Regions from separate parts of the Mesorhizobium sp. LEGMi-168a genome, predicted to be linked through region 1. Evidence: predicted binding sites of a transcription regulator. Region 1 holds the regulator's gene; each other region holds the start of a gene.
The links. The regulator LexA, encoded in region 1, represses DNA repair genes until DNA is damaged. The targets are predictions, from matches to a motif close to TGTTCNNNNTGTGTTCNG.

Region 2: the regulator LexA is predicted to act here: its motif matches at 1,610-1,627, upstream of AC4FWB_RS17545 (ATP-dependent helicase).
Region 3: the regulator LexA is predicted to act here: its motif matches at 2,104-2,121, upstream of AC4FWB_RS28350 (ImuA family protein).

What each region holds. Positions count from the first base shown of each region.
Region 1 is NZ_JBZEGV010000001.1:145,933-149,207, reverse strand. It holds gene AC4FWB_RS00750 (molybdopterin molybdotransferase MoeA) at 1-910, shown strand, start outside; gene lexA (transcriptional repressor LexA) at 1,027-1,761, shown strand; gene AC4FWB_RS00740 (ComEC/Rec2 family competence protein) at 1,745-3,275, opposite strand, start outside.
Region 2 is NZ_JBZEGV010000012.1:99,464-102,738, reverse strand. It holds gene AC4FWB_RS17550 (glucose/quinate/shikimate family membrane-bound PQQ-dependent dehydrogenase) at 1-1,495, opposite strand, end outside; gene AC4FWB_RS17545 (ATP-dependent helicase) at 1,679-3,275, shown strand, end outside.
Region 3 is NZ_JBZEGV010000031.1:11,004-14,278, forward strand. It holds gene lpdA (dihydrolipoyl dehydrogenase) at 1-634, shown strand, start outside; gene AC4FWB_RS28340 (metallopeptidase family protein) at 754-1,191, opposite strand; gene AC4FWB_RS28345 (hypothetical protein) at 1,190-1,987, shown strand; gene AC4FWB_RS28350 (ImuA family protein) at 2,144-3,163, shown strand; gene AC4FWB_RS28355 (DUF6504 family protein) at 3,105-3,275, shown strand, end outside.

The DNA.
Region 1 (3,275 bases):
CGTGCCCGAAGGCGCCGACACGATCGTCATCCAGGAGAATGTCCGCGACCTCGGCGGCGGCCGGATCGAGGTGACCGAACCGACGTCCGCAGGACGCAACATCCGCCGAGCCGGCCTCGACTTCTTGCAAGGCGACGTTCTCTTGGAAAAAGACCGGCTGCTCGATCCGGCGGCGCTTTCGCTGGCGGCGTCGGCCAATCATCCGAGCCTTACCGTGGTGCGGCAGCCGCTGGTCGCCATCATCGCCACGGGCGATGAACTGCTGCCCCCAGGCAGCGCGCTCGGCCCCGACCAGATCATCTCGTCCAATGCCTATGGCGTCACAGCTACGGCCCAGTCGGTTGGGGCGCGCGCGCTCGACCTCGGCATCGCGGCCGACCGCCACGACGCAATCGCGGCCTTGGTCAAGAAAGCAGTCGAGGCTGGCGCTGATGTCATCGTGACGCTCGGTGGCGCCTCGGTTGGTGATCACGACCTGATCCACGACGTGCTGACCGGCGAAGGCATGCGGCTCGATTTCTGGAAGATCGCCATGCGCCCCGGCAAACCGTTGATGTTTGGCCGGCTTGGCAACATCCGCTGCATCGGCCTGCCCGGCAATCCGGTGGCAAGCCTTGTCTGCTCGCAATTGTTCCTGAAGCCGCTTCTGGCACGGCTGGGCGGCCGCGATCATCGGCAGGACATCCGCACCGCGCGATTGGCTGCCGCTATGCACGCCAATGATCTCCGGCAAGACTATGTGCGGGCCGCCGTGCGCGAGGACGCCGGACAGCTGGTCGCGACACCGTTTAGCATTCAGGATTCGTCGATGTTGAGGACGCTGGCCAACGCCAATGGCCTGATCGTGCGCGAGCCCTTCGCCCCGGCAGCGGAAGCGGGCGCCGAATGCAGCGTTCTGATGTTACGCTGAACAAAACGTCAACACATTCACTAAACTTTAAACGGTTGCGGAACACAACTGGAACAGATAGTGTTTGTTCTGGGTTTGTTTTCTGATTCTGGTTTCAGGACCCGCTGGGGGTTGCCATGCTGACGCGCAAACAACATGAACTTCTGATGTTCATTCACGAACGGCTCAAGGAAAGCGGTATTCCGCCATCTTTCGACGAGATGAAGGAGGCGCTCGACCTTGCCTCGAAGTCGGGCATCCATCGGCTGATCACGGCGTTGGAAGAGCGCGGCTTCATTCGCCGGCTGCCGAACAGGGCGCGGGCCCTTGAAGTTCTGCGGCTGCCAGATTCGATAGCGCCCGGCCTGAACGCGGCGAAGAAGTTTTCGCCGAGCGTCATCCAGGGCGGCCAAGGCAATCTCGGCCGGCAGATCAAGCCGGCAGCGCCCTCGCGCACGCCAACGCCCAGCAATGACGACGATGCCGTTTCGGCCGTGTCCATTCCGGTGATGGGCCGCATCGCCGCCGGCGTGCCGATCGACGCCATCCAGCACCAGACGCATTCGATCACAGTGCCGCCGGACATGATCGCGGGCGGCGAGCACTACGCGCTCGAAGTCAAGGGCGACTCGATGATCGAGGCCGGCATCTTCGACGGCGATACCGTGATCATCCGCAACGCCAATACCGCGAGCCCGGGCGAGATCGTGGTGGCGCTGGTCGACGATGAGGAAGCGACGCTCAAGCGCTTCCGCCGCAAGGGCGCCTCGATCGCGCTCGAGGCCGCCAATCCGGCCTATGAGACCCGCATCTTCGGTCCCGACCGCGTCAAGGTTCAGGGCAAGCTGGTCGGGCTCATCCGCCGCTACTGAGTGGTTGTGGCGGCTTCGTATCGGTCTTCTCAGGCCGCTGGTAAGGCGGCAGGCCTCTTGCCTCACGTGAGTACTTTCGCTGCTCGTGCCAAGGCCGATATGGCTTTTCGACGGCATATCGAATGGCCGGCCGCGCCGTTGCCGATTGCGGATCGAAGAAGACGGCGGCACTGCCGTCACGTGCGAGCTGGCGCTTGGTGACGACGAGGACTCGCGGGTCGCGGCAAGGATTATAGGCCGTGGCGTCGTTGATGACGATGAGGTCGGCGAAGCCGCAGGCCGGCCTGGCACTGTCGCGATTCTCGGCCAAAGCGACGATCGCGCCGGACGGATGCCGGCCAATGCAGAGATCACCGGTGCAATAGAACGGCGACCCCGGCGGCAGGTCGACAGGGTCGGCGATGTCCAGCGCGCCTTCGGCGAAGGTCTCTGGCGGCACGATTGCTTCGGCCTTGAGCGCACGTTTCCAGTTGTCAGTGGTGAATTCGTTGGAGCGGGCACGGTTGACGGCGAGCTCGCCGCCGCCGATCGGCATGGCCACCAGATGTGCGTCCTCGGAGATCAGCAGGTCCGGCGTGCGCACCTGCGGGATCGTCAACAGGCTTGCCAGAGCGAAAGGAACGGCCGCCAGCCTGAGCCAGGTGGTCGCCATGGTGGCGATGACGAGCGCGATGGTCGCCAGCAGCACCGACTGGATCGAGATCAGCCCCACGGCGTCGACCGGCGACCATTGCGAAATCCACGCCGAGATCGCGATCATTGCCGTCAGACCCTTGCCCATCAAATAGAGGAAAGGCCCGTCGAAGCCGAACGGCATCATGATCGCGCTGGCGACGGCAAGGAACATCACGACGGTGACGATCGGCATGATCGCCAGATTGGCCAATAAGCTGAGCGGCGAGACGCGCTGGAAATGCCAGATGGCAAACAGCGCCGTAGCACTTCCGGCAATGATCGACGTCATGGCGGCGCCACCCGCTCCGACCGCCAGCTTTCGCGACAGGAACCGCAGGAACGAACGCTTTGCCGGCGGCGCTCTCACTTTGTCGGCGCGGTAGTCGGCCCAGCCAGCATAGGCGCCGACTAGGGCAGCGGTCGCGGCAAACGACATCTGAAAGCTTGGACCGACCACTTCATGTGGCGACACAAGGATGACGGCGATGGCCGAGATCGCCAGGTTGCGCATCGTCAGCGCCGCGCGGTCGAAGAGCACGGCGACAAGCATCACGGCCAGCATGATGAAGCTTCGCTCGGCGGCGACAACCACGCCGGAGATGACGAGATAGGCGGCGATCGAGATAAGCGCGATGGCCGCTGCATATTTCTTCACCGGGCGCCGCGAGGAAAAATCCGGAAACAACGCGAAGGCGCCGCGCAGCAGGAGCATGATCGTGCCGGCGACCAGCGCCATGTGCAGGCCTGAAATCGAGATGATGTGGTAGATGCCGGTCCGCCGCATCGCCTCATTGATGTCTTCGGGGATGCCGGCGCGAACGCCGACGATCAGCGCCGCG
Region 2 (3,275 bases), on a different contig from region 1:
TAACCGGAATGATCGGGTCGCCTGTGCGCCGGTCGAGCACATAGAGGTCGCCCTGCTTGGTCGGCCCGACCAGCGCCGGCACCATCGCACCGCCGGCCGAGGTGATGTCGATGAGCGTCGGCTGCGCCGGCACGTCCATGTCCCACAGGTCGTGATGCACGGTCTGGCGCACCCAGCGCAATTGCCCGGTGTTGAGGTCGAGCGCCGTGATCGAGGACGAGAATTTCTCGACATTGGCGCTGCGGCCCATGCCGAGCTGGTCCGGCGTCTGGTTGCCGAGCGGCACGTAGAGCAACCCAAGCTTCTCGTCGGCGCTCGCCGTCGACCACATGTTGGGGGAGTTGTTTGTGTATTTTTGTCCCGCCGGCAGCGGCGCCGTCTGGTCCGGATTGCCGGAATCCCAGTTCCACAGCAAAGCGCCGGTGCCGGCGTCATAAGCGCGGATGACGCCCGACGGCTCTTCGGTCGAATAATTGTCGTTGACCGCGCCGCCGACGATGATCTTCCCGGCGACGATCAGCGGCGCCGAGGTCGAATAGTAATAGCCCGACTTCGGATACGGCATGTCGGCAAGCAGGTTCAGCGTCCCGCCTTCGGCGAAGGACGGACACACCTGGCCGTTGGCGGCGTCGAGCGCGATCAGCCGCGCGTCGGACGTCGGCAGATAGATGCGCGCGGCGCAGGGCTGTCCGGCCGCGATCTTGGCGTCTGCATAGTAGGATACGCCACGACAGGTCTGGTGCTGGCGATTGGGGTCCAGCTTGATCTTGGGATCGTAGCGCCATTTCTCCTTGCCGGTCGCAGCATCGACGGCGATGGCGAAATTATGCGGCGTGCAGATGAACAGCGCATCACCGATTTTCAGCGGCGTCACCTGATAGGTCGTCTCGCCGATATCGTCGGGACCTTTCACGTCGCCGGTGCGATAGGTCCAGGCCGGCTGCAGCCGGGCGACATTGTCCGACGTGATCTGGTCGAGCGGCGAATAGCGCTGGCCAAACGGCGTGCGGCCGTAGAAGTGCCATTCGCCGGCCGGCATGTCGCCGCCAAGATTGGCCGTCGGCGTTGCCTTGTCCGGGCTGAGGCTGCCGCCGATGTCCTTGGGGTCGGCGGTCATCGAGTAGCCCGCCACGGCAAGCGAGGCGAGCACGGCCAGAATGAGCGGCGCCCGTCCGTCCGGGCCCGTGAAACTCCGTCTTGCCCATGGGGTCAGCAGCCACAGCGCGATGAGGACGATGATGCCGCCGCGCGGACCGAGCTGCCACCAGTCGAAACCGATCTCCCAGACAGCCCAGCACAGCGTGGCGATCACGAACGCCGCGTAGAGCCAGAGCGATGTCGACCTGCGCCTGAAGAGCAGCCAAGCGGTGATCAAGAAGACCAGGCCGGCGATGGCGTAGTACCAGCTGCCGCCCAGCGAGACCAACCAGATGCCGCCGCCGCCGAGTACCAGGCCGATGAGGAAGAGGACGAGGGAGGTGATCGTGACAGCCAAGATGATACTCCTTCGACTGTTGCGCGCCTGCGATGGCTCTCGAGGAGACGGCATGCCGTCCCTGCCCTGCCGGCACCTTTCCCCCGCCGGCCGCGCCTGTCAAGCGAACCGGAGCGGTGCAAAAATGGAACAAAACGTAGACACTTCTGGCCTTTCGCTGCCGAATCACTACATTCGGGGGCGATGTCCGGCTTTTCGGAAGACATGCCCTTCTTTGACGAACCGAATGCGCGGCCCGCGGCCCCGTCCGGCATTGCCGCGCGCGCCATGGCGGCCCGCAGCGCGCAGAACCGCGCGGCCGACTACCTCAACGGCCTCAATCCCGAGCAGCGGCTCGCTGTCGAAACAACTGAGGGTCCGGTCCTGGTGCTGGCCGGCGCCGGCACCGGCAAGACGCGCGTCTTGACCACGCGCATCGCCCACATCCTGGCCACCGGAAGGGCCTACCCCTCGCAGATCCTCGCCGTCACCTTCACCAACAAGGCCGCGCGCGAGATGAAGCAGCGCATCGGCATCCTGATCGGCAACGAGAATGTCGAGGGCATGCCCTGGCTCGGCACCTTCCATTCGATCGGCGTCAAGCTGCTCCGCCGTCACGCCGAGCTTGCCGGGCTGAAATCCGATTTCACCATCCTCGACACCGACGATGTGGTGCGGCTGATCAAGCAGCTGATCCAGGCCGAAGGGCTCGACGACAAGCGCTGGCCGGCCAAGCAGTTCGCGCAGATGATCGACAACTGGAAGAACAAGGGCCTCGGGCCCGATGAGATTCCGGAAGGCGACGCCCGCAGCTTCGGCAACGGCAAGGGCCGTCAGCTCTACAAGGCCTATCAGGAACGGCTGCAGACGCTGAATACCTGCGACTTCGGCGATCTGCTCTATCACCCGATCCGCATCTTCCGCGCCTATCCGGACGTGCTGAAGGACTATCACCGCAAGTTCAAATACATCCTGGTCGACGAGTATCAGGACACCAACACCGCGCAGTACATGTGGCTGCGGCTGCTGGCGCAGCGGCCGCAATCCTCCCCCCCTGAGGGGGAGGTGCCCGCGGAGCGGGCGGAGGGGGTCGCCTCAGAAGGCACCGCCCAGTCGTCGACCTTCAGGGCGTCGAGCACTGCCGCGAGGACCCCACCCGACCGGGCTTCGCTCGGCCACCCTCCCCTCAAGGGGGAGGGAAATCGCCGCCCGGCCACCGTAAACATCTGCTGCGTCGGCGACGACGACCAGTCGATCTATGGCTGGCGCGGCGCCGAGGTCGACAACATCCTGCGCTTCGACAAGGATTTCCCGGGCGCCACCATCATACGGCTGGAGCGCAACTATCGCTCCACCGCGCATATCCTGGGTGCCGCCTCGCATCTGATCGCCCACAATGAGGGCCGCTTCGGCAAGACGCTGTTCACCGACCGCGACGACCCCGAGGACGACAAGGTGCATGTCCATGCCGCCTGGGACTCCGAGGAAGAAGCGCGCGCCGTTGGCGAGGCGATCGAGGCCTATCAGCGGCAGAAGCACAATCTGAACGACATGGCGATTCTCGTCCGCGCGTCCTTCCAGATGCGCGCCTTCGAAGACCGCTTCATCACGCTCGGCCTCAACTATCGCGTCATCGGCGGCCCGCGCTTCTACGAGCGGCTGGAAATCCGCGATGCGCTCGCCTTCTTCCGCGTCGTCGCCAACGGCGGCGACGACCTCGCCTTCGAGCGCATCGTCAATGTGCCGAAGCGAGGGCTGGGCGAAGCCACCATCCGCCAGATCCACGACACGGCGCGCGCGC
Region 3 (3,275 bases), on a different contig from region 1:
CGACGGCAAGAACGCCAAGCTCGCCGCCGACAAGATTTTAGTCACGGTCGGCCGCAAGCCGCTGACCGATGGCTGGGGGCTGGAGCAGATCGATCTCGACAGGGCGGGAAAATTCATCCGCATCGACGACCAGTGCCGGACCTCGATGCGCGGCATCTACGCCATCGGCGACGTCACCGGCGAGCCGATGCTGGCGCATCGCGCCATGGCGCAGGGCGAGATGGTGGCGGAGATCGTCGCCGGCCACAAACGAAGCTGGGACAAGCGGGCGATCCCGGCAATCTGCTTCACCGATCCCGAGCTGGTCACGGCCGGCCTGTCACCGGAAGAGGCGAAGGCGCTCGCCGGGGAGATCAAGGTCGGGCAGTTTCCCTTCGCCGCCAACGGCCGCGCCATGACCAAGCAGGGCGAGGACGGCTTCGTCCGTGTCGTCGCCCGCGCCGACAACCATCTGGTGCTCGGCATCCAGGCGGTCGGGCAGGGCGTGTCGGAACTGTCGGCGGCCTTCGGCCTGGCGCTCGAAATGGGCGCGCGGCTGGAGGACATCGCCGGCACCATCCACGCGCACCCGACGCAAGGCGAAGGCTTCCAGGAAGCGGCGCTGAAGGCGCTGGGGCACGCGCTGCATATTTGAGCGCGTAGGGCGGGCGTCTAGAGCGGTTCAGCGTTTCTCGGAAACGCAGAACTGCTCTATCCCTTTGCTTTGGCGCAATTCCGGACGGAAAACCGTTACACACTTTTCCTGGAATTGCTTTAGCCTGCCGCAGCCTGCTCCGCCGCTTCCTCGATCCGCTCCATATCGTCGTCCGAGAGCCCGAAATGGTGGCCGATCTCGTGGATCAGCACATGGGTGACGATGTCGCCCAGCGTCTCCTCGTTCTCGGCCCAGTAGTCGAGGATGGCGCGGCGGTAGAGCGTGATGCGGTTCGGCCCTTCGCCGGTCTGCGGGTTCCAGCGCTCGGCGATGCCGCGTCCCTCGAACAGGCCGAGCAGGTCGAAGGGCGTCTCCAGCGACAGGTCGTCCATGATCTCGTCGGTCGGGAAGTCGGCGATCTGGATGACGATCTCGCCGGTGAGCTTGCGGAACTCTTCCGGCAGATGGGCGTAGGCCTCCAGAGCCAGAAGCTCCATTTCCTCCATCGACGGCGAGAGTTGGTCGTGCCAGGTACGGGTCTTGTAGATGCGGGCCATGAAATTTCCTTTGATCCCGGCATATAGGCTTTCGCGCCGATTGAGGCAAATGAGCCGGCGGGCTGGCTGCTTCTGGGGCGATGGAATAAAGGCTCGCCAATGGTCACGCCAAGACATTTGGCTTCGCAACCTGTCTGCGCCTATTGTGGGCGTTATGAAATTCACTCTCGTCTACCAGGGGCAGCTCTCGGCGAGCGGCAACAAATCCAAGACCAAAGAGGTCTTCAAAATTCGCGAGGCCATTAGTCCTCAACTGAAGACCTTATGGGAAACTAGCAGAGCGCTAAATGTATTACAGAATGTCGGATGGGCGCCGAACCCGAATGGACCGCAGATTGGCTTAGCGGTGGACGAAAGCGGCATATTGTCCCCGAGGAAAGCTAACGAATTTTACCCCGGGGCTTACGTTCCACTATTCGGAGAACTTCCAGTCGGCCAAAGTCAATATGTTCCGCTGGTTAGAAAGTCACTCCATTTGGCCTGCGACCTAAGCGTTCTCTTCTTGCGTCAAGAAGATCCTGGCAATCTCATTACGCAAGCTGGTGACATCGACGGACGGATTAAAACCCTGCTTGACGCACTGCGCATGCCTACGATGGACGAGCAGCACGCAGCCGGCGTTGATGGAGTAACTTTGCATGTGCTGATGGAGAGCGATGCTCTTGTGACGGGATTGAAAGTCAATACGGAGCGCTTGCTTTTCCCAAAAACCGAGTTCGTCAACGAGGTCCATCTAGTGATCGAGGTTGGCATCCGGGTTCTGCAAGTGGTACCGGAAAACACTTGCCTATTGTAGCGCTGGCGGTTGCCAGCGCGGAGCACCTCTCCAAGGCGTGATGGATACCCTATCGATTTCAAGGAATAAATTCCTTGCGACTCCGCTTGACTCTTCCGGGGTCCTCTGGAATCTATAAGAACATAACAGGAACAATTGCTGCCGGAAGTGAACGTCATGGCGATGAGCGCCGTGGCGCGGGAAACTGTTTTTGCCCTGCGCCGCCAGATCGCGAAAATCGAGGGAACGCTGCCCGAGCGCCTTGAGGCGCCGGCACGCGGCGGGCCTGTCTATGTCGCCCGGTCGGGCATCACCCCCGAGACCAACATCATCCGGCGCGGCCTCGCGGTGGCCTCGCCGGATGCTTTCCTGCACACCGGCATCGAGCGCCTCGATACCGCCCTTGGCGGCGGCCTGCCCAAGGCGGCGCTCAGCGAAATCCATGGGCTGGAGACCCGTGATGCCGGCGCCGTCGCCGGCTTCGCGCTGTCGCTCATCAGCCTGCTCCTCAGGGACAAGCCGGGCCGGCCGCTCCGCGGGATCCGCACGGCGGAGATCTTTCGCGAGGCCGGCTTTCCCTATGCGAGCGGGCTCCAGGCCCTGTTCGGCATCGCGCCGGAGCAATTGCTGTTTTCCGAGGCGCCGAAGCTGCTCGACGCGCTCTGGATCGCCGAGGAGGCCGCGCGCATGACGGCCTTCGCCGCCGTCATCCTCGAGATCCGCGGCAGCCAGCGGCTTCTCGACCTTACCGCCACGCGGCGGCTGCACGCCCGCGCCCAAAGCGCCGGCCGCCCGGTGCTTTTGCTGCGCCAGGCCGGCGAGGCCGAACCCACGGCCGCGCCCGTGCGCCTCATCGTTTCGGCCGCCCCCTCAGCCAGCCGCGAGACGGTCGCCGGCCCGCTCGCCGGCTCGATCGGCCGCCCCGCCTTCACCGTCGATATCGGCAAGAGCCGCACGGCCCTGCCCGGACAATTCACACTGGAGTGGAACCCCGATGAGCACGCTTTTGCAGAAAGAACAGAGAATTCTGTCGCTGTGGTTCCCGTACCTCTGCGCGGAGCGGATCCTGCGCCAGCGTCTGGGGCGGTCCTGGCGTTCGCGGCCCTCGCATCACCTGCCCCCGCCTCATCCACCGCTTGTGATCAGCCATCGCGACAGCAACGCCCAGCGCATCGCAGCCCTCGACGAGCGGGCTGAGGCGCTGAAGCTGAAGCGCGGCATGGGCATTGCCGATGCGCGCGCCATGCATCCCTCGATCGACGTGGTGGAAGCCGACGCGGAAGCCGACCGCCGCCTGCTCGAAGGCCTT